Regions from separate parts of the Comamonas sp. C11 genome, predicted to be linked through region 2. Evidence: predicted binding sites of a transcription regulator. Region 2 holds the regulator's gene; the other holds the start of a gene.
The links. The regulator LexA, encoded in region 2, represses DNA repair genes until DNA is damaged. The targets are predictions, from matches to a motif close to ACTGTATNNNNATACAGT.
Positions count from the first base shown of each region.

Region 1: the regulator LexA is predicted to act here: its motif matches at 4,742-4,759, upstream of NOX35_RS12405 (VRR-NUC domain-containing protein).

Region 1 is NZ_CP101743.1:2,708,763-2,718,590, forward strand. Features, by position in the region: gene NOX35_RS12380 (ribosomal protein L7/L12) at 1-397, opposite strand, end outside; gene NOX35_RS12385 (YwqG family protein) at 435-1,199, opposite strand; gene NOX35_RS12390 (type 1 glutamine amidotransferase) at 1,326-2,108, opposite strand; gene NOX35_RS12395 (potassium transporter Kup) at 2,327-4,240, shown strand; gene NOX35_RS12400 (carboxymuconolactone decarboxylase family protein) at 4,292-4,621, opposite strand; gene NOX35_RS12405 (VRR-NUC domain-containing protein) at 4,835-6,508, shown strand; gene NOX35_RS12410 (ATP-dependent DNA helicase) at 6,505-8,907, shown strand; gene NOX35_RS12415 (suppressor of fused domain protein) at 9,007-9,828, shown strand, end outside.
Region 2 is NZ_CP101743.1:3,471,050-3,480,877, forward strand. Features, by position in the region: gene lpxK (tetraacyldisaccharide 4'-kinase) at 1-254, shown strand, start outside; gene NOX35_RS15900 (Trm112 family protein) at 351-542, shown strand; gene kdsB (3-deoxy-manno-octulosonate cytidylyltransferase) at 546-1,322, shown strand; gene adk (adenylate kinase) at 1,713-2,369, shown strand; gene NOX35_RS15915 (asparaginase) at 2,646-3,629, opposite strand; gene lexA (transcriptional repressor LexA) at 3,712-4,383, shown strand; gene NOX35_RS15925 (hypothetical protein) at 4,553-4,975, shown strand; gene NOX35_RS15930 (hypothetical protein) at 5,395-5,640, shown strand; gene NOX35_RS15935 (universal stress protein) at 5,786-6,247, shown strand; gene NOX35_RS15940 (hypothetical protein) at 6,554-6,937, opposite strand; gene NOX35_RS15945 (hypothetical protein) at 7,651-7,959, shown strand; gene NOX35_RS15950 (DNA breaking-rejoining protein) at 8,055-8,459, shown strand; gene NOX35_RS15955 (FABP family protein) at 8,544-9,185, shown strand; gene NOX35_RS15960 (universal stress protein) at 9,770-9,828, shown strand, end outside.

The DNA of each region.
Region 1 (9,828 bases), 760 kb from region 2:
AGGGCACTGCGTTTGCGCCGGACATCAGCGCCTCTATGGCCTCTGCATGATCGCCGCTCACAGTGACGCGTGTGGCGGTCTTGCCATTGACGGTCGTGGTGGTGGTCTTGATGGAAGAGAAGGAGCTGCCGGGCGCGGTGTCGTCCCGATTCAGTTGCTCCAGCAGCAAGGTGGCATCTTTCATGCCCAGTTTTTCCAGCTGCTCGCGCAACTGCTGCATGGCCTGCGTCTGCTCTGCTGCGCCATGCTGGACAAAGTCCGGCTCGTCACTGGCTTCCAGCAGGTCTTTGGCTTCCTTCAGACCCAGCCTGCCTTGCTCACGCAGCTGTTTGATGGCTTCGATCTTGTGACCGTTTTGCCAGTGCATGAGGATCTCTGGTGGAATCCGTGTGGGCATGAGCTGCTCTTTATGGTTGTGGCTGTTGAACCAGGCGTCAGCCGCAGTCCACTTGCAGACGGCCGAAGTCCCAGGTGCGCAGCCTGGCATCCTCGATAAAGGCCATGAGGCGTGCGCCGTCCTGCCAGCACCAGTGGAATTCCTCATGCGACTGCAGTGTCAGTAGCGAGCGCCAGTGCGAGCTGCCGGGGTGTTCCTCGGCCTCGGGCGTGGGATCGTAGCCCAGGCTGTCCCAGGAGGGGCGGCCCAGCAGATAGTCGCGAGGCAGATCGCCGCTTTCCTCAAGCTCATGGAGCCACTCCTGAAACTCATCGAACTCCACGGGCCAGTCCTTGCGCAGCTCCTCGTGACGAGGAAGGTCGACGCCGTTCTCAAACTGCAGCGCACGGCTGTCCGTGACCCACTGATGGGGAGCCTGGATTTCATGCATGTCGCTGATATCCGGCCAGTAGAACGCCTTTAGGTAGTCCTGGTCGCGCCAGAAGATGGCGTCGTCCTCGTCAAAGCCGTGGAACAGCGACAGCAGGCCGCTGGCTGGCAGCTCTGCTGGGCGGCCGGCTCCGCCCGGGAGCTCGGCAAAGTTGATCTGTCCGACAAACAGGTAGTGGCCGTCCGGATGCTCGGGCCAGACAAAGCCCGCAGGCGCCATGGGCTGGCCGCCAAAGCGGCTTTGCAGGGGCGTACCCATGGCGTGGCCCAGGCGAATGGCCACGGCGGGCTGGGCCAGATTCAGGAAGTATTGCTTGTGCGCCTTCAGCACTGGCGAGGCATCCAGGTGTCTTTCAAGCGTTGTGAAGTCCATGAAGCTTGGAGCTGTGAGTTTGCAGGCCATTCTGACCCAGACAGCGGCCGGGCCTTGCCAGAGACCGTCCGCTAGATGCAACAAAATGTCTGCTCATTCCATTCCTGGACTCCGATGCCTGCAAATTCATAGCTGCATGCGAAGGTATGCATTGGACTTGAGGCGAAATCGGCTCAAAGCTTCCGAGGAATTGCTGCACGAAACCAAAACCGGCCTGTCCAGCTGATCGGTCCATGCCTGGTAGGTACGCAGTGCCATGGCATGCAACTGGTCTATGTGCTGCGGCAGTCGGTCCAGGATCTGGGCCTCGCTCTGAACGGCCGGGCCCCGGGCCTGCAGCAGCTCATCGTGGCCCTCGCCGCACCATTGACGCACGCTGTCTGCGGTCACCTCCAGATGGCCTTGGAACGCCCATTGCCGGCCGTGGACAAAGCCTTTGTTCAGGCAGTGCTGTCCGTACATGGTGCGCCTGGCGGCTGTCGGAATGTCGAAAGTGTCGTAGTGCCAGTTGAAGATGGTGGCTTGCGCGGGCAGGTTCATCAGTTGCTGGGCGCTGGGGGTGATGCGGACTTCGCTCCAGCCGATATTCGCGCAGGGGTTGCGCCAGACGCCTGCGCCCATGGCGCGGGCCAGCATTTGCGCGCCAAAGCAGTGGCCCAGCACGGGGATGTCGTACTGCAGGGCACTTTGCAGCAGGCAGCGCTCTTCATCGATCCAGAGCAACTGCTCGTTGGCGCAATGGTTGCTGCCCAGCACGATGATGCCGCGATAGTCGCGCGCATTGGCCGGAGCCGCGCCTTCGACACAGGGATCTATGAGCACATGGGCAATGTCTTGCTGGAGCAGATGCTCGAGCAGGACGCCGGGGCCTTGCGATGCTTCATGCTGGAGGATGGCGACAGGCTTCATGGGAGGCGGGCTTGAAGGGCAAGCCGGTTGTTGCGAAGCCTTGAATCTAGAAAATCAGGCGTCAAGCCCTGGTATGGATTGTGGCTGCAGCTATCAAGATTGCATAAAGGAAGACAGCTCGCTCAGACGTCATCCAGGCTTTCCAATTTCCCTCAGCGTGCCATACTGAGCTGCCGCCGCCCGGCTGCGGTGGCCTTTATCACTGCAAAAACATGGCTATGTCACAAAGCAAACACGGGCTTCAGGGGGCTGGGAATACGGGGCAGGGCAGCAGCCAGTCGGCATTGACATTGGCGGCTTTGGGTGTTGTGTTCGGCGATATCGGCACCAGCCCGCTCTATGCGTTCAAGGAGGCTTTTACCGGCACACATGGGCTGACGGTGGGCCCCGAGAATGTGCTGGCCGCGCTCTCGGCCCTGCTGTGGGCCGTGATCGTCATCGTCGCCATCAAATATGTGTGGGTGGTGCTCAGCCACGATAACGATGGAGAGGGTGGTGTGCTGGCGCTGACGGCGCTGGCCCACCGCGTGATGGGCGATCAGTCGCGCCGCTCGCGCTTTGTGGTCGGGGCCGGCGTGTTTGCGGCTGCACTGTTCTATGGGGACGCCATCATTACGCCGGCGATTTCCGTGCTCTCTGCCGTGGAGGGCATGAGCATTGCCACGCCGGAGTTCGAGCATTTCATCGTACCTATCACGATAGGCATTCTGATCGGACTGTTTTCCATTCAGATGAAGGGCACCAGTGTGGTGGGGAGGCTGTTCGGCCCGGTCACCATCGTCTGGTTCCTCTGCATCGCCTGGGCAGGCGTGGCCAGCATTGTGCAGACGCCCATGGTGCTGCAGGCCGTCAACCCGCTTCATGCGCTTCGCTTCGCCGTGCAACACACGGACAAGGCCTTCTTCCTGCTATCGGCCGTGTTTCTTGCCATGACAGGTGCCGAGGCCCTTTATGCCGATATGGGCCACTTCGGCAGCCGGGCCGTGCGTCTGGGCTGGTATGGGCTGGTGTTTCCGGCCCTGATGCTCAATTACTTTGGCCAGGGCGCGCTGCTGTTGCGCGATGCGACTGCGGCCAGCAACCCCTTCTTTTTACTGGCTTCTCCCTCCTGGTTGCTGATTTTTGTGGTGCTGGCCACGGCTGCCACGGTGATTGCCTCGCAGGCGACCATCTCGGGGGCTTATTCCATGACGCTGCAGGCCAGCCGTCTGGGGTATTTGCCGCGTGTGCGTGTATTGCACACCTCCGATCAGGAGCAGGGGCAGATCTATATCCCCAGCGTGAACTGGTTGATGCTGCTGGCCGTGATCGCGCTGGTGCTGGCCTTCAAGTCCTCGGGGGCATTGGCGGCGGCCTATGGCATTGCCGTGTCGGGCACCATGCTGATCACCACCATGCTGGTGGGCTTTGTGGTCTATTTGGGGCGCAGCCGCGCAAGAGTTGTCACATTGGCAGCGCTGGCCTGTTTTGCGGTGCTGGAGATAGGCTTTTTTGCCTCCAACCTGACCAAGCTGGAGCAGGGCGGCTGGCTGCCGTTGACGCTGGGCGCCATCATCTTCGTCGCGCTGACGACATGGCGCGACGGCACCCAGCTGGTGGCCGAACATCGCCGTCGCCTTGATATTCCCATGAGCGATCTGATGAGCTCGCCCATGAGCGGCGTGCCGGTGGTATCCGGCACGGCGGTCTATCTGACTTCCGATCCCAAGCTGGTGCCGAATGCGCTGTTTCACAACCTCAAGCATTTCAAGGTCATGCACGAGCAGACGGTGTTTCTCCATGTGATCAACGAGAACACACCCTATGTGCATGATGGCGAGCGCCTGCAACTGAAGCCAATGTGCAATGGGGTCTGGGCACTGGACATGCACTTCGGCTTTCGCGAGCAGCCTGATATTCCGGCGGCGCTCCAGCGGATTGCGCCGGACGTCGATGGCGAAATACCGAACCTCGACCCCATGACGACCAGTTTTTTTGTGGCCAGGGTGCAGGTTGTGGATGGGCCCGGCGGTCTTTCCGCCTGGCGCTGCGCTCTGTTTGGCTGGATGTCCCGGCAGTCGGCCAGCGCGGCGACTTACTACAAGTTGCCAGCCAACCAGGTGGTGGAGCTGGGCACGCAGGTTGTGCTTTGACGGCCAGGTATGGCTAGCCAGACAGGCGCTGGCTGCCATATCTTTAGGGTCTTATTCGTCCAAGGCGTCCAGGGCACGCGCCGAGTAGACCATGGCGGCGCCCGCATTCAAGGCCACCGCCACACCCAGGGCTTCGGCAATTTCTTCCCGACTGGCACCGGCTGCCTTGGCAGCCTTGGTATGCACGGCGATGCAGCCGTCGCAGCGCGTGGTCACCCCCACGGCAATGGCAATCAGCTCGCGTGTCTTGGCATCGAGATGATCGGTCTTCTTGCCCGCGCCGGACAGGGTCTTGTAGCCCTCCATGGTGCCTGGACTCAACTCGGAAAACTCTCCCAGCCTGCCTGCCAATTCCTTGCGGTATTCGTTCCAGTCCAGCATTGCCTGCTCCTTGTTGAATGAAGCTTTGATTGTGTGCCACTGTCATCGGGCATTCAAGCTGCAAGCGTTTCGTCCGCTGAGCAGCGATCAATGGGTGGGTGAATCTGCAGGGATTTTCGAGCTGTATGAAAATACAGGTCTCATCGTAGGCATCCACCCATCTTCTCGCCGAGCATTTTGTAACGCGTCATCGTGACCGAATCCCAAGCCGCCATTCTTCCGCCGCACCGCTTCTACTATCTGCACAACTTCCAGCAGGCGCTGGACTGGTTGGCGCAGCGCTATGGCGATCTGCTTAGCGAGCAGGAAGCCGATTTCATCGCCGGCTTTGCGCGCTTGCCGCAGAACTCCAGGGCGCTGCTGGTACGCATGCTGATGCGGCGCGGGCCCTGGTTTCGCGCTGGCAAGCTGGCTTATGAGGAGATTCCGGTGACGGTCGATGCCGCTGCGCCCTTGCTGGAGCGTGGCTGGCTCAGTGCCACCGAGCCCATGGAGGTGGTCGAACTATTTGGCCTGCACACCAAACCCGAGCTGCTGCAGATCTTGACCGGCTTTGAGCTGTGCTCTTCCATGCCCAAGGCCGAGATGCTGCAACTGCTGGCCGAGAGACAACCCGAGTCCCGGCCTTATGCCGTCTGGCATCCCAAGGCCGTGGAACCTGTCTGGCGCGTCATGGTGGGCGAGCTGGGAGCGCGTCTGCGGCTGATGTTCTTCGGCAATCTCTACCAGGACTGGTCGGAGTTCGTGCTGGCCGACCTCGGTATTTTCCGCTACGAGCCGGTGGCGATGGATGCTGGCTCGCGTGCGTTTCAGCGCCGCGAAGATCTGGACTTCTATCTGGAAATATCGGCCCGGCGTCAGGCTCTCGATGAAGGCGTGGAGCCCGCACAATTGCTGCCTGCTCTTATTGAGAATAAGAGCGAGAACCCGTGGCTGGACATGCGCAGGGCCAAGGTTTTGCTGAAGCTTGGCCAGGTTTGCGAGAGGCTGCAGGATTGGTCGCTGGCAGCTCAGGCCTATGGGGCCAGCCGCTATGCGGGTGCACGCCACCGTCATATTCGCGTGCTGGAGCGCATGCAGTGCTTTGATCAGGCGCTGGCTCTTGCCAGCCAGGCGCAAGCCGCGCCTGAAAGCGAGGAGGAGCGTCAGCGCGTGGCGCGCATGCTGCCGCGTCTGAGCCGCAGCCTGGGACTGGTGGCTGCGGGGCGCCAGCCTGCTCTGGCCCCGGCCGTGGCGGCCCTGCGCAGCGATGTGCAGCTGGACCGACCCGCCCAGTCCATGGCGGTGGAGTACGCGCTGCAAGCCTATTGGCATAGCGCCGATGCGCCCGTGTTCTATGTGGAGAACGCGTTGGTCAACTCTTTATTCGGTCTGCTGTGCTGGCCCGCCATCTTTGCGCCGCTGCCGGGGGCGTTTTTTCATCCTTTCCAGAGTGGGCCGGCCGATCTGGGCGCACCGGATTTTGTGCCGCGTCGCCAGCCCCTGTTTGGCGCCTGTCTGGCCGAGCTGGAGGACGGTCGCTATCGGGCCACGATTCGCCAGCGTTTTGCCGACAAGCAAGGCGTTCAGTCGCCGTTCGTGTTCTGGGGCACGTTGACGCAAGAGCTGCTGGAGCTGGCGCTCGATTGCATGCCTGCCGCCCATCTGCGGATTCTGTTCACACGGCTGCTGCTGGACGTGAAAGCCAACCGCACCGGCTTTCCCGATCTGGTGCGCTTCTGGCCCCGGCGGTCCGATGCCGATTCACGCTACGAGATGGTGGAAGTCAAAGCGCCGGGAGACAAGCTGCAGGACAACCAGATTCGCTGGCTGGCCTATTGCACGGAGCAGGGCATTCCCGTGCGCGTCTGCCATGTACAGTGGCGTGACGAAGGTAGCGCGCCATGAAGCCTGCGCTTAGCGTGGCAGTACGCACGCTGTGCGAGTTCACGGCGCGCAGCGGCGATCTGGATCTGCGCTTCACGCCCGCCCTCAGTGCGCTAGAGGGCATTGAAGGCCATGCCGTGGTGCAAAAACGGCGTGAGAAAGCGGGTGGCTACGAGGCGGAGTTGGCGCTCAGCGGCCGGTTCGAAGAGCTTCAGGTTCGCGGCCGGGCCGATGGCTTTGATGCCGCCAAGCAGCAACTCGAAGAGATCAAGACCTACCGGGGCCGGCTCGACGGCGTGCGCCCTCATCACCGGGCCTTGCATTGGGCCCAGGCCAGGGTCTATGGTCATTTGCTGTGTCAGGAGCGCGGCCTTGAGCGGATCAAGCTGGCGCTGGTTTATTTCCAGATCGGCAGCGCAGAGGAGACCGTGCTGCTGGAAGAGTGTTCTGCCACCGAACTGCAAGCCTTTTTCAAGTTGCAATGTGCCCGTTATCTCGACTGGGCACGCAGCGAGGCCGCCCACCGGAGGGCGCGCGATGCGGCCATGGCGCAGCTGCGGTTTCCCATGCCGGCCTTCAGAGCCGGGCAGCGGGAGCTGGCCGTGGCCGTCTATCGCACGGCTCATGCCAGCGCAGGCGGTCGCTGTTTGATGGCTCAGGCCCCGACCGGCATCGGCAAGACCCTGGCCACGATTTTTCCCATGCTCAAGAGCATGGCTGCAGTCACGGCCAAGAGTGCCTCGGAGGCTGATGCAGCCGGTCTGGACAAGCTGTTCTTTCTCACTGCCAAGGGCACCGGCCATGGACTGGCGCTGCATGCGCTAGGCCAGCTGCAGCAAGCCTTGCCGGCATCGGCATCGGCATCGGTCGCTCCATTGCGCGTCCTGGACATGAAGGCGCGCGAAAAGACCTGTGAGCATCCCGACAAGGCCTGCCATGGAGAGTCCTGTCCGTTGGCGCACGGATTCTTTGATCGACTGCCTGCGGCCAGGCAACAGGCGCTGCAACTGCCGCTCTGGGATGCGCCGGCGTTGCGGACTCTGGCCTTGGAACATGGCATCTGTCCCTATTACCTGTCGCAGGAGTTGGCGCGCTGGGCCGATGTGGTGGTGGCCGACTACCACTATTACTACGACAGTGCCGCCATGCTTTATGCGCTGGCCTTGCAGCAGGACTGGCGCGTGGGCGTGCTGGTGGATGAGGCGCACAATCTGCTGGAGCGCGCGCGCAGCATGTACACGGCACCGCTGACCCAGTTTGATCTGGCGCAGGCCCGCCAAGGCGCGACGGGTGCTGTCAAAAAGGCACTCGATGCACTGCAGCGCCAGTGGCAGGCGTTGAACAAGGCCCAGGATCAGGCCAGTTACCAAAGCTACGAGAGCATTCCTGGCGCGCTGCTGGGCGCCATGCAGCGAGCCGCAGGTGCAATAGCGGATCAGCTGGCTGAGCAGGAGATAGCCGGTCATGCGGCCACAGGAGGGCAAACTGCGCTTGCCGACCATGCCTTGCTGGATTTTTACTGGGAACTGCTGCACTTTCAGGCGCTGGCCGATCAGTTCGGGCCTCATGCTCTGTTTGATATTCAACTGGCCACGCCGCTGCAGCGTGCGAGCAGAGTGCGTATGCCGGCATCCACGCTGTGCATTCGCAATGTGGTGCCCGCGCCGCATTTGTCGGCGCGCCATGAGGCTGCACAGGCCACGGTGCTGTTTTCGGGCACCCTGAGTCCACCACAGTTCTATCGCGATCTGCTGGGTCTGCCTGCGGATACGGCCTGGCTGGATGTTCCGGCGCCGTTTGCGGCCCGGCAGTTGCAGGTGCATATCGCAGGCCATATCTCTACACGCTGGCGAGATCGCGAGGCATCGCTGACCCCCATGGCCGAGCTGATTGCGCAGCAATATGCACGACAGCCTGGCAACTATCTGTGTTTTGTCAGCAGTTTTGACTATCTGCAGCAGGTTGCCGTCACTTTGGAACGTCTGCACCCGCAGTTGCCGCTATGGCTGCAGCAGCGCGGCATGGACGATGCCGGGCGTGCGAAATTCCTCGCCCGCTTTGTCGATGGCGGTCAGGGCCTGGGTCTGGCCGTTCTGGGCGGGGCATTCTCCGAAGGCGTGGATCTGCCCGGCAGCCGTCTGATCGGTGCTTTTGTTGCCACGCTGGGTCTGCCCCAGCTCAATCCCGTCAACGAAGCCATGCAGCGTGCCATGGATCAGGCCATGGGTGTGGGGCAGGGCTATGCCTACACCTATCTCTACCCGGGCCTGCGCAAGGTGGTGCAGGCGGCTGGCAGGGTCATACGCAGCGAGCACGATCGTGGCGTTCTGGTGCTGATGGACGACCGCTTCGCGCGTGCCGAGGTGCGAGCACTGCTGCCTGCCTGGTGGCAGGTCGAAGGGGACGACCGAGGTTCTTGAACGCATGGTTGTCAGAAACGCTCGCTCACATCTCCGTTTGTAATCCGGCCCGAACAGCTTTCGCCTGCCTTGATACTTGGGGCAAAGGAGAAAAAGGCCATGAATTCCCGCGAAACCTACGACTCTCAAACCCACGCTAACGGGCAAGAGGGCAGCCAGGGATGGGATGCAATCGATGGGGCGCTGCAGGCGGTTTATGGCGATCAGCAGCCCGCGCATTTCGGGACGCTGATCAAATTTCGTCTTGGAGGAGAAGATCCGCTGGACGGCGTCAGTGTCTATCGCAGCGAGCAGGGCGCACCGCACTGGCACTATGTCAGCTATGGCTTCAGTGACCTGTATGGCGATCTGGATGACAGCTACGACATCGCTCCAGGCAAGCCCAGTGGCTATGGTTTCGAGTTGAGCTTCAGGCTGATGCGTGCTGCCAGCGAGCAGGAGCCACCTAGTTGGCCTGTTAACTTTTTGCAAAATATTGCTCGATATGTATTCCGCACCGGCAATGTGCTGGCCCCAGGCCACTGGATGACGGCCAACGGCCCTATCAAGGCCGATGCCGACACGCTGCTGACCGAAATGGGCTTTGCACTGGATCCGGAGCTGCCGGCTATACATACGCCCTATGGGGACCTGATGTTTCTACAGTTGGTGGGGCTGACCAGTGACGAGTTGCGCGAGGTACGCCGCTGGAATGTGCAGGGAGCGCTGCATTCCCTGCAGAGTTATATGCCGCTGTGGATCACCGATCTGGCGCGGCCCAGCCTGCATGATCTGCCCGATGTCCAGGCAGCCATTGACGCGGGAGCGGCACGAGAAGGCTCCAAGACGGGCGTGCTCTACAACGATGTGCTTGGCTTCAGTCATCGCAAGCGCCTGCTGCGCAGTCCGCAGACAGTGATTCGCCTGGGCAGCCTGGGAGTG
Region 2 (9,828 bases):
CCGCCCAGGGCATCACTCCGGCAGCAACCCAGGCCCTGCCCGATCACTATGATTTCGAGAACTTCTCGCGCACGCTGGAAAACGACAAACCCTTGATTTGCACCGAAAAAGATGCCGTCAAACTCTGGCGCAGCCATCCTGAAGCCTGGGCCGTGCCCCTGCAGTTGCAGCTGCCGCAGGCCTTCTGGGAGCTGCTGGATGCGCAACTGGCCAAGGCCAACGCCAATATTCGCCGCGATGGCAAGCCAGCCTGACTATCATTGAGCCTACGGATCAACAGCGTTTGATCACCTCTTTTTGCAGCGCCAGCCCCCTGCTGGCGCCCTCATCCCGTTTTGCAGGAATACTCCATGGACGCCAAACTTCTCGAACTGCTGGTCTGCCCCGTCACCAAGGGCCCGCTGCGCTTTGACCGCGAGCATCAGGAGCTGATCAGCCACAGCGCGCGTCTGGCCTATCCCGTGCGCGACGGCATCCCGGTGCTGCTGGAAAACGAAGCCCGCACCCTGTCCGACGACGAGCTGGAAGAAGAAAAGCAATAAGCCATGAGCTATACGGTACTGATCCCCGCCCGCCTGTCCTCGACCCGTCTGCCCGGCAAGCCCCTGGCGGATATTGCCGGCCTGCCGATGGTGGCGCGTGTGGCCCAGCGCGCGGCTCTGGCCGGCGCAGCCCGCTGCGTGGTGGCGGCCGACGACGAGAGCATTGTGGCGGCCTGCGCCCAGCATGGCGTCCAGGCCATCCTGACGCGCAAGGATCATCCAAGCGGCAGCGACCGTCTGGCCGAAGCCTGTGCTCAACTGGGCCTGTCCGGCGACGATGTGGTCGTCAATGTGCAGGGCGACGAGCCGCTGATCGACCCCAAGCTGATCGAGGCTGTGGCACAGCTGCTGCTGGCCCGCCCCGAAGCCAGCATGGGCACGGCGGCCCATCCTATTGATAGCTTGACGGATTACCGCAACCCGAACGTGGTGAAGGTGGTCTGTGACGCCAAGGGTCTGGCCAGCTATTTCAGCCGCGCACCCATCCCCTGTTCACGCGACCACGGCGATGAAGCCTGGTGGCAGACGGCGGCCCCCAAGGCCGGTCACCCAGGTTTCACACCGCTGCGCCATATTGGCATCTACAGCTACAAGGCCGGTTTTCTGCGCGAGTTCCCGCAACTCGCGCCCGCCCCCACCGAAGCCATGGAGCAGCTGGAGCAGTTGCGCGCCCTCTGGCACGGCCACCGCATTGCCGTGCATATCACGCCCGATGCACCGGGTGCCGGCGTCGACACGCCCGAAGACCTGGAGCGCGTGCGCGCCGTTTTCGCTGGTTGAAAAAAAGACCTGCGCACTTTGGCGACACCGGTGCGCAGGCTGTCTTCATCCAGGACTGCTCACGCATCAAGCCGGCAGTTGCGCAGTCCGCGCGCGCAGTCCCAAAGGGCCCTGGGCCAGTCCAGGAAAGCGCTGATCGCTATACTTTCCGCATAGTCCGAATAGCATATGTAACGGCTTCGGCACCTGGATTACAACTACAGCAATCGCGTTTGCAGCGGATACATGCCTTCAATTGGCCGCACTTGTGACAGCCTTGACTGAATTGTGTAAGCCTGTGTTGGTCTTGTGCGTGCTATCCTTGCCCGCGAAAAAATACGGCCTGGGAACTACGGACGACCACCCGTCTGCCTGGGCCAGCAAGAATTTCTACTCTCCTCAAGGATTTCCATGAAACTGATTTTGTTGGGTGCACCCGGCGCCGGCAAAGGCACTCAGGCGGCCTTTATTTGCCAAAAGTACGGTATCCCTCAAATCTCCACGGGCGACATGCTGCGCGCGGCCGTCAAGGCTGGCACCCCTCTGGGTCTGCAAGCCAAGGCCGTGATGGACGCCGGCCAGCTGGTCAGCGACGATCTGATCATCAACCTGGTCAAGGAACGCATTGCTCAGCCGGACTGCGCCAAGGGTTTCCTGTTTGACGGCTTCCCCCGCACCATTCCCCAGGCCGATGCCATGAAGGCTGCCGGCGTGAAGCTGGACTATGTGCTGGAAATCGATGTGCCCTTCGACGCCATCATTGAACGCATGAGCGGCCGCCGCAGCCACCCCGCCTCGGGCCGCACCTACCACGTCAAGTTCAACCCTCCCAAGGTGGAAGGCAAGGACGACGTGACCGGTGAAGACCTGGTGCAGCGCGAAGACGACAAGGAAGAAACCGTCAAGAAGCGCCTGGACGTCTACAGCAGCCAGACACGTCCTCTGGTGGACTACTACAGCAACTGGGCCAAGGCCGATGCAGCAGCGGCCCCCAAGTACCGTGCCATCAGCGGCACAGGCAGCGTTGAAGAAATCACCGAGCGCGCTCTGGCCGCTCTGGCTTCCTGATCGCCCAGATCACTCGCGCGTGGAGCCTTGCCGCCTTTTCGCGGCCAGGCATCTCTGGGCAAAAAAGGCCGGTGTCCTCACCGGCCTTTTTTGTTCTTGAAGCTCGTGCTCCCGCCCTTCCGGCCGACATCAGTCCGGTGCGAAAAAGCTGCACCGAGGATGGCATTGGAGCCATCAATATTCATAGCTGCCTGCGCCTACACTCATTGGATTTCAGACCCAAACAGCATAAATACTCTGTATCAATGAAGGCCAGCAGCTCTCATAATAAGAGCATCAACCCAATGCGTGAGGCCAGCCCATCAACTCCAGCATCAGGCTGATTCTGACCTTGGTCGCCGGCAGGCTGCTCACAAGGCTATCTCGCGCTCCCTCGGCCTGCACCACCTGCCCCTCCTCGCACCGGGTCGTGATGCGCAAAGCCATGCCCTGCGCCTGCGCCCAGTCCAGGGCTGGCCCCAGCGCCTCATGGATAGTGCCATTGCCCGTGCCGACCACCACCACGGCACGCACGCCTGCCGAATTCCAGGCCTGCATCACCGCCAGCGCCACGGCGCTGCTGCAGCCCGCATGGCTATGAAGCAGCTCCACCAGGGGCCAGTGATCTGCGGGCGGTAAAGCGATTGCAATGGAGCTGGCCGCAACGACCCGGGGCAGGCCGCCCGTTGCCCAGCGCAGCCGCCCCTCCTCCACCCAGCCCTGCGGGCCGGCGCCACTGCCATCAAAGGCATCCACACGGTAGGGATGCACCTTGCGCACCTGGCGTGCACTGAACACCCGACCCGCCACCACGGCAAGCACACCGCGGCCAGCAGCCTGCGTGTCGGCCGCACAGGCCACGGCATCGCGCAGATTGCCAGGGCCGTCGGCCGAAATCGCTGTCGCCGGGCGCATGGCGCAGGTCAGCACCACGGGCTTTGCCGGGTGCAGAACACATTGCAGAAACCAGGCGGTTTCCTCCAGGGTGTCGGTGCCGTGGGTGATGACAATACCGCTCACATCATCACGCGCGAGCAGCTCGGCACATCGCAGCGCGAGTGCATGCCAGGTCGCGTGATCCATATCCTTGCTGTCCAGCTGCGCCAGCTGCTCCGCCTGCAGCGACGCCGCAGCAACGCCTTCCAGGTCCGGCACGGCCTGCAGCAGCTGAGCCACGCCCAGCTGGGCCGCACGGTAGCCCACACTGGTGCCAGCCTGCTCGGCAACTCCGGCAATCGTGCCACCGGTGCCCAGGATGACGATATTTTTGTCACGTTCCACTTGCAGTCCTCTTCAAACTGATTAAAAATACAGGTACTGGATGAACACACAGTATTCATCATCGATCGATCAAGGAATGCCCATGGACCACCCCAAGCTCACTCCCCGCCAGCAGCAGATTCTGGACCTCATCCAGTCCACCATCGCTCGCACGGGTGCGCCCCCTACCCGGGCCGAGATTGCCAGCACCTTTGGCTTTAAGTCGGCCAATGCTGCAGAAGAGCATTTGCAGGCACTGGCACGCAAGGGCGTCATAGATCTGGTCAGCGGCACATCGCGCGGCATCCGCCTGCGCGCCGATACCGTGCGCACCATCAATGCGGCACGCGGCGCCAGCTTTGCGCTGCCGCTCACGGCCCTGGCCCCGCTGGTGCTTCCCCTGGTCGGCCGCGTCGCTGCCGGCTCGCCTATTCTGGCCCAGGAACATATCGATCAGAGCTATTCGGTCGAGCCCAGCCTGTTTGCCGCCAAGCCCGATTACCTGCTCAAGGTCCGCGGCATGTCCATGCGTGACGCGGGCATCATGGACGGCGACCTGCTCGCGGTACAGGCTACGCATGAAGCGCGCAACGGCCAGATTGTGGTGGCCCGCCTCGGTGACGACGTGACCGTCAAGCGCTTCAAGCGCACGCCTCAGGGCATCGAGCTGCTACCCGAGAACCCAGACTACAAGATCATTCACGTCGATCCTGAAGAGCCGTTCGCCATCGAAGGCCTGGCCGTAGGCCTTATCCGCAACAGCATGTTCATGTAACGGGCAGACGGCGTCCCTCCGTCTATGCAGCGGAGGCACCGAGCCTCCTTCCCTCTCAAGCCCAGGTGGTAGGCGCGAAGCCGTTGAGCTTCGCCCTGGGCGGAGCTTTGCCGAAAGAACGCAAACCTGCCCTTATCCATGCCGCGAGGTCATCAAAAGGAGTTGCCAAATGGGATTCGCCACATCACTGCAGGCTTTGACACGCCTGACCATGAAAAGCCTGCCTGCCACGCTGTCGCCCAATCCGAACTTCAGCTCCGATGACGCAAGCGAAGCCGCTGCAGAGCCCGTATCCTTCACTGCCAATCGTCCAATGGCGAAGCAGATCGGCATCCCTGTCATGCGCGCCAACCGCGGCCGCAGTCGCCTCGGCAGCAATACACTTCGCCCGCAGGCCTTTGCTGCGACCCCAGAGCTTCAATCGCCAATAATCGACCAGTCGACACAAGCTGCTTCTCCACGACTTCTCAAAATCGTGCAGCGAGAACCGCGCAGGCAACCCGAATGTCTGCTGATCTGCGGACGCATGGCCGATGTCTGCGCCGCGCTGGAGCGTATGGCACTCCATGAGCAAACGGCCCCGCAAGTCTGAAAGCACAATGAGGTTTGCCTGCCTGCACTTATGCAGCCCCGAACCCGACCCGAAATAGGCCTGCAGGCAATGCAACAGGGCTTCCATATGCATCCAACAAGAAGCCATCGCAACGCTCTTGGCCCATCGGCCGGCAGATATGGCGCCAGACAACGCTGCCAACAGTGCATAGGCGAAAAACTCGATGTCGCCAAAACAGGCCCTCAGTATTGGCGCCGAACGATCTGGATCGCCATGTAAATTATTTGCTGATGCTCTGCCTGCCCCTGCCCGCCGGAGCGCATTTTGCACAAGCCTCGCAGCCTTCTAAACTCCTTGTCAGGCACGAATATCCGTCAGAACAGATACCCGGATCAGGGTATTGCGGCACCTCTTCGACAGTGGAAACATTCATATACACATGTCAACGAGGGCGTCTTATGAGTGCCTACCGCAAGCTCTTGCAGCACATACAGGCCAAAGACGCCAATGGAGACCTGCGCCTGATTCTGGTCTATCAGAGTTTTGATGAGATCGACATGCCGCATGGCGTCTCCATACGCCCGTCTGCCATTTACTTTGAAACTGCCGATCACCAGGAGGTCAACTGGCTCAATCCACAGCAGTTCGAGATAGAGGCCACTGGCGAAATCCTCAATCGCGTTCCTCCTTCGCCCGAGGAATGAGACGATTCGACGAGACCGCCCCTCGTTACAGAGTCTTACATCCTGTCTGCAACTCTGCTGCATTCAAAAAATTAGGCATTGCGCGGCTCCAGGTATTGGAATAAATTGATTTCCAGGCACATCTTCCGGCATCAGGAGGTTGAACATGTTCAAGCACCTGCTCATTCCCACCGATGGCACCAAACTGTCAGAGGCTGCCGTGCGTGCTGGCGTTCTGCTTGCGCGTGAACAAGGCGCCAAGGTGACCGGCCTGTATGTCATGCCCGATTACCGCGCCATCATCTACGGCGCAGACGCACTGCTGACTTACAACAGCGCAGAGTTCGAGCGCAGTGCCAACAGCGATGCAGATGCGGCTTTGCAGTTCGTTGACCAGATTGCCAGACCTGAAGGCGTACCCTGCAACTTTGTGCGAGTCACCCACGCCTCTGTTTACCAAGCCATTGTTCAGCAGGCGCAGGAATTGCAATGCGACCTGATTTGCATGGCTTCACACGGTCGCAAAGGTATCGGCGGAATTTTGCTGGGCAGCGAAACCCAGCGCGTTCTGACCCACAGCCATGTCCCGGTGCTGGTACACCGGCCTGCCTCAACCGGCAAACATTAAGGAGCCAGAAATATCGAATGGCAGTCCTGCCTGTCGCACGCTCGCCTCGATACAAGGCGGGCACAAGCGACTTGCAAGTCATGGCTGCAAAATGCAGGCCCGCAAGTCAGAAGTTGCTGGCCGCACCCGATGGGGCAACCTGTCAACCGTTCAAACGCGTCAGCAACAGTGCAAGAGCGATAAACGGCGATTGAGGCCAAAGTAACGCCTCTGCCAACTATTCAAATGCATTGACTGTGTGAGCTGCAGAACCGGATCGAGAGGACCCCGAAACTTGCCCGCCTTGCGCGGGCATTTTTTTGGCTGCTAGGCACATCGCTCCGATACTTCTCCCAATCGCTCACGATGCCCAGGCAAGGTGAACAGAATCTGGAGATTCTGCGAGTCCATTTGCTGCACCACGATGGAGCCGTCTTCGTGCAGATAGATCCGCACAGTGTGTTCATCATCCAGATCCCAGTGCGCAACGCTCGTATTCACCCCCCGCCAGCCATGCTCCTCGCACAGCCGACGCCGGCGCAAGGCCTTCAAAAATTCCTGCGAAGCACCAAGCTCTGCATTGGTTTGCACCCAGCTGTCGATCACCAGCTCATAAGCCATCTGCTGCGTATGGCAAGGCTTGGCCAGCTTCATATGCCTGATCCAGGCATCTAGACGGGAGGCAAAAGTGTATTGCAGGTGGTGGGACATGGGCTTTTTTTGAATTCAGTAGTGCATCGGGCCAGATCGCCGCTTGCACATCAAAATCAGAATTTTCCTACGCCCAATTTACCGAAAAGTGCAGCAGAAACAAAATCTACATCACCAAAAGGTTCAGGGTTTAACACTGCTTGATGACTGACCTGAGAGACAACTGGCAACGCGAGACTGGCCAGAGCCACGGTGAACCCTGAGCCTGCACGATGACATATCTCAGGATTGGATAAGCTGGCTCCTGGACGCTTGCCAACTGCTCAGCCACCGCATTGCCAAGTATTTCGGGAGTACCTACCGGTGACTTGCTTGTTGGAATTCAGGCAAGGCGTTTCAGCCCTGCTTTCGATGACTCAGGCCTAGAGCATCGCCATCCGGAAATTCAATGCGCCTCTCTAAAAATTGTCATCATCAGGCAATTTTTACCCTCAAGCCCATACCGGCTCAGGATAGATTTCATTAAAAAAATCTATCTTTTCACTCAGTTACTTAGCACGGCCACTTCATCAAGAAAAGATGACAGCGGCACCGGCAAAGCACCTCCTCGGCGCTTCAAAGAAGCTCACACATCAGATCTGGTCTATCCATTGGCGCGATCTGTAAGTGCCTACATACTTCCTTACATCCTCTTGATACAACATCAGTCAAATGCAATGAAATGTCAGCTCGCAGGTCCTGCGGCAAGTCGTTGAGCAACAGGGAGTTTCGTCATGAGAAAAGTTAATCCTGCCGCCAAGAACGCGAACCGCGCTTTTGTCCGTCTGCACACGTATGTGACCAAGCAATTCGACTGGGATCTCTTCACCAAGGACTACCGGGTAGTCCTGCACACAGACGAGGATGGAGGCGTCACGCTCTACATCGTCAAGGTCTTCGACAAGGATGGACAGCCTGCCGCACTGGGACCAAAGATCCCTAACCAGATTACGTTCTCTTACCGCCAAGCTCCCATCATGTCGGTATGGACAGAGTTCTTCAACGACGGCAAATTCAGTTGGCGCAATGTCTCCTGCCGCTAGGGCGCGGCGGTGGTGGATGGAGGCCCGGCTGTCGGCATAGACACCCGTCGCTGCGCCAGGAGCGCCATCCTGCCCAACACATTCAGGAGAGTTGCATGACCCGCTTCCAACCGATGCTTGCAACTGCTGCCCTGCTCAGTCTCATGACGCTACATCTCAGCAGCAGCTCCATGGCACAGGCCGCCTTTACAACCCCGGGCGGATACACCAACTCCTACAGCGGCCAGATCACGGGCAACGGTATCGTGCAATACGGGCTCGAAACTCGGCCCTTCCAGCGCATGACCGTCACGCTCAACACCAACAACCCATCCAGCCAGATGAACGTCTTCAAGGACGGCTCTGCCCAGCCTCTATGCCAAGGCTCGGCCAACAACAACATCTGCACCTTCCGCATCGAGCGTGGTGCCAGCTACCGTGTGCTGATCTTCCTCACGCGTGAAGCAGCCCTGCGCGGCGAAAGCGCACGCTTCACGCTCACCACCGAAGAAAGCACCTGACGGCCTGACGGCCGTCAAGAGCACCTCAGTCCGTAGCTTGTAAACTGGTTTCAACAGATTCAAAGTGAAAGCCCGTGACACGATATGGAAAACTTTCCCAAAGACATCTACACCGAGCCCACGCCCGATGTGAATACCCTGGCCAACCTCGGTCCCCTCACCGGCATGGCCGGCATCTGGACCGGCAAGCGCGGCCTGGACATCAACCCCAAGGCTGACGGCCCCGAGAAGCAGGCCTTTATCGAGCATATGGAATGCCAGCCCATCGATGCGCAAACCAACGGGCCGCAGCTCTTCTATGGCCTGCGCTACCACACGCGCATCGTCAAGCCCGACGACGTGGAAACCTTTCACGACCAGGTCGGTTACTGGCTGTGGGAGCCTGCCACCGGCAACATCATCCAGACCCTGACCATCCCGCGCGGGCAGACCGCCATGGCCACGGGCAAGACCACGGCCGACGCTACCAGCTTCACCCTCAGGGCCGAGCGCGGCTCCACCGTCAACGGCATCTCCAGCAACCCCTTTCTGGAGCACGCATTCAGAACCGACGCCTATACCATCACCGTCACCAAGCACTCGGACGGCACATGGTCGTATGAGCAAGAAACCACGCTGACCATCCCCGGCCGCAGCGAGCCCTTTGCCCATACCGACCGCAACACCTTGCACAAGATTGGCGAGCCCACTCCCAACCCCACGGCAAGGGCTGCAGTTGAAATCTGATTAGCGCCATCCAAGGACTCCATGCCCCGGCCGAATTCGCTGGCTCCACAGGTTGCACGCTCCTTGACTACCGCATGGCCCGCAATGGCCTTACGCTGCTGGTCATGGCCCTTATGTGCAAGTAGGCGCTTGCCTTCAAACTGGCCTGTATGGATGCCCTCAATCTGGTCGCGAAGGCTGCGGCGCACTGCGTTCAAGACCTTGATACAGGGCAATGCCCACAGATGAGCGCATAGCAGCCATTTGCCGAACCTGAATTGCGGTCGCCCACCCTGCGCCATGTACAGCCGATCGTGACCGAGCTCAGGCAGGCCTCCTTCGACAGCCTGCCGACCGGCAACAGCCGCAGGGAATGCTGCGCATGACCTTCGGTTAGTCTGCTTTTGATAGCTTCTAACGCTTTATGGATAAGGGCTTTAGGCGGCTTTTATCTGCTACTTCATGAATTTGATTTCCATCAAGAAACCGTCTGAATACTCATTTCAAGGTGTTGCATTAGCAGCCCTGGAGTGTGAGTATGAGTTCAGTGATCGATCGAATTGATTTGGCAACAAGACGCGCACCTATGCGCAAGGAGGCTGGATATGTTCAAGCACATTTTGATTCCTACGGACGGCTCTAAGCTCTCTGAGGCCGCGCTGCG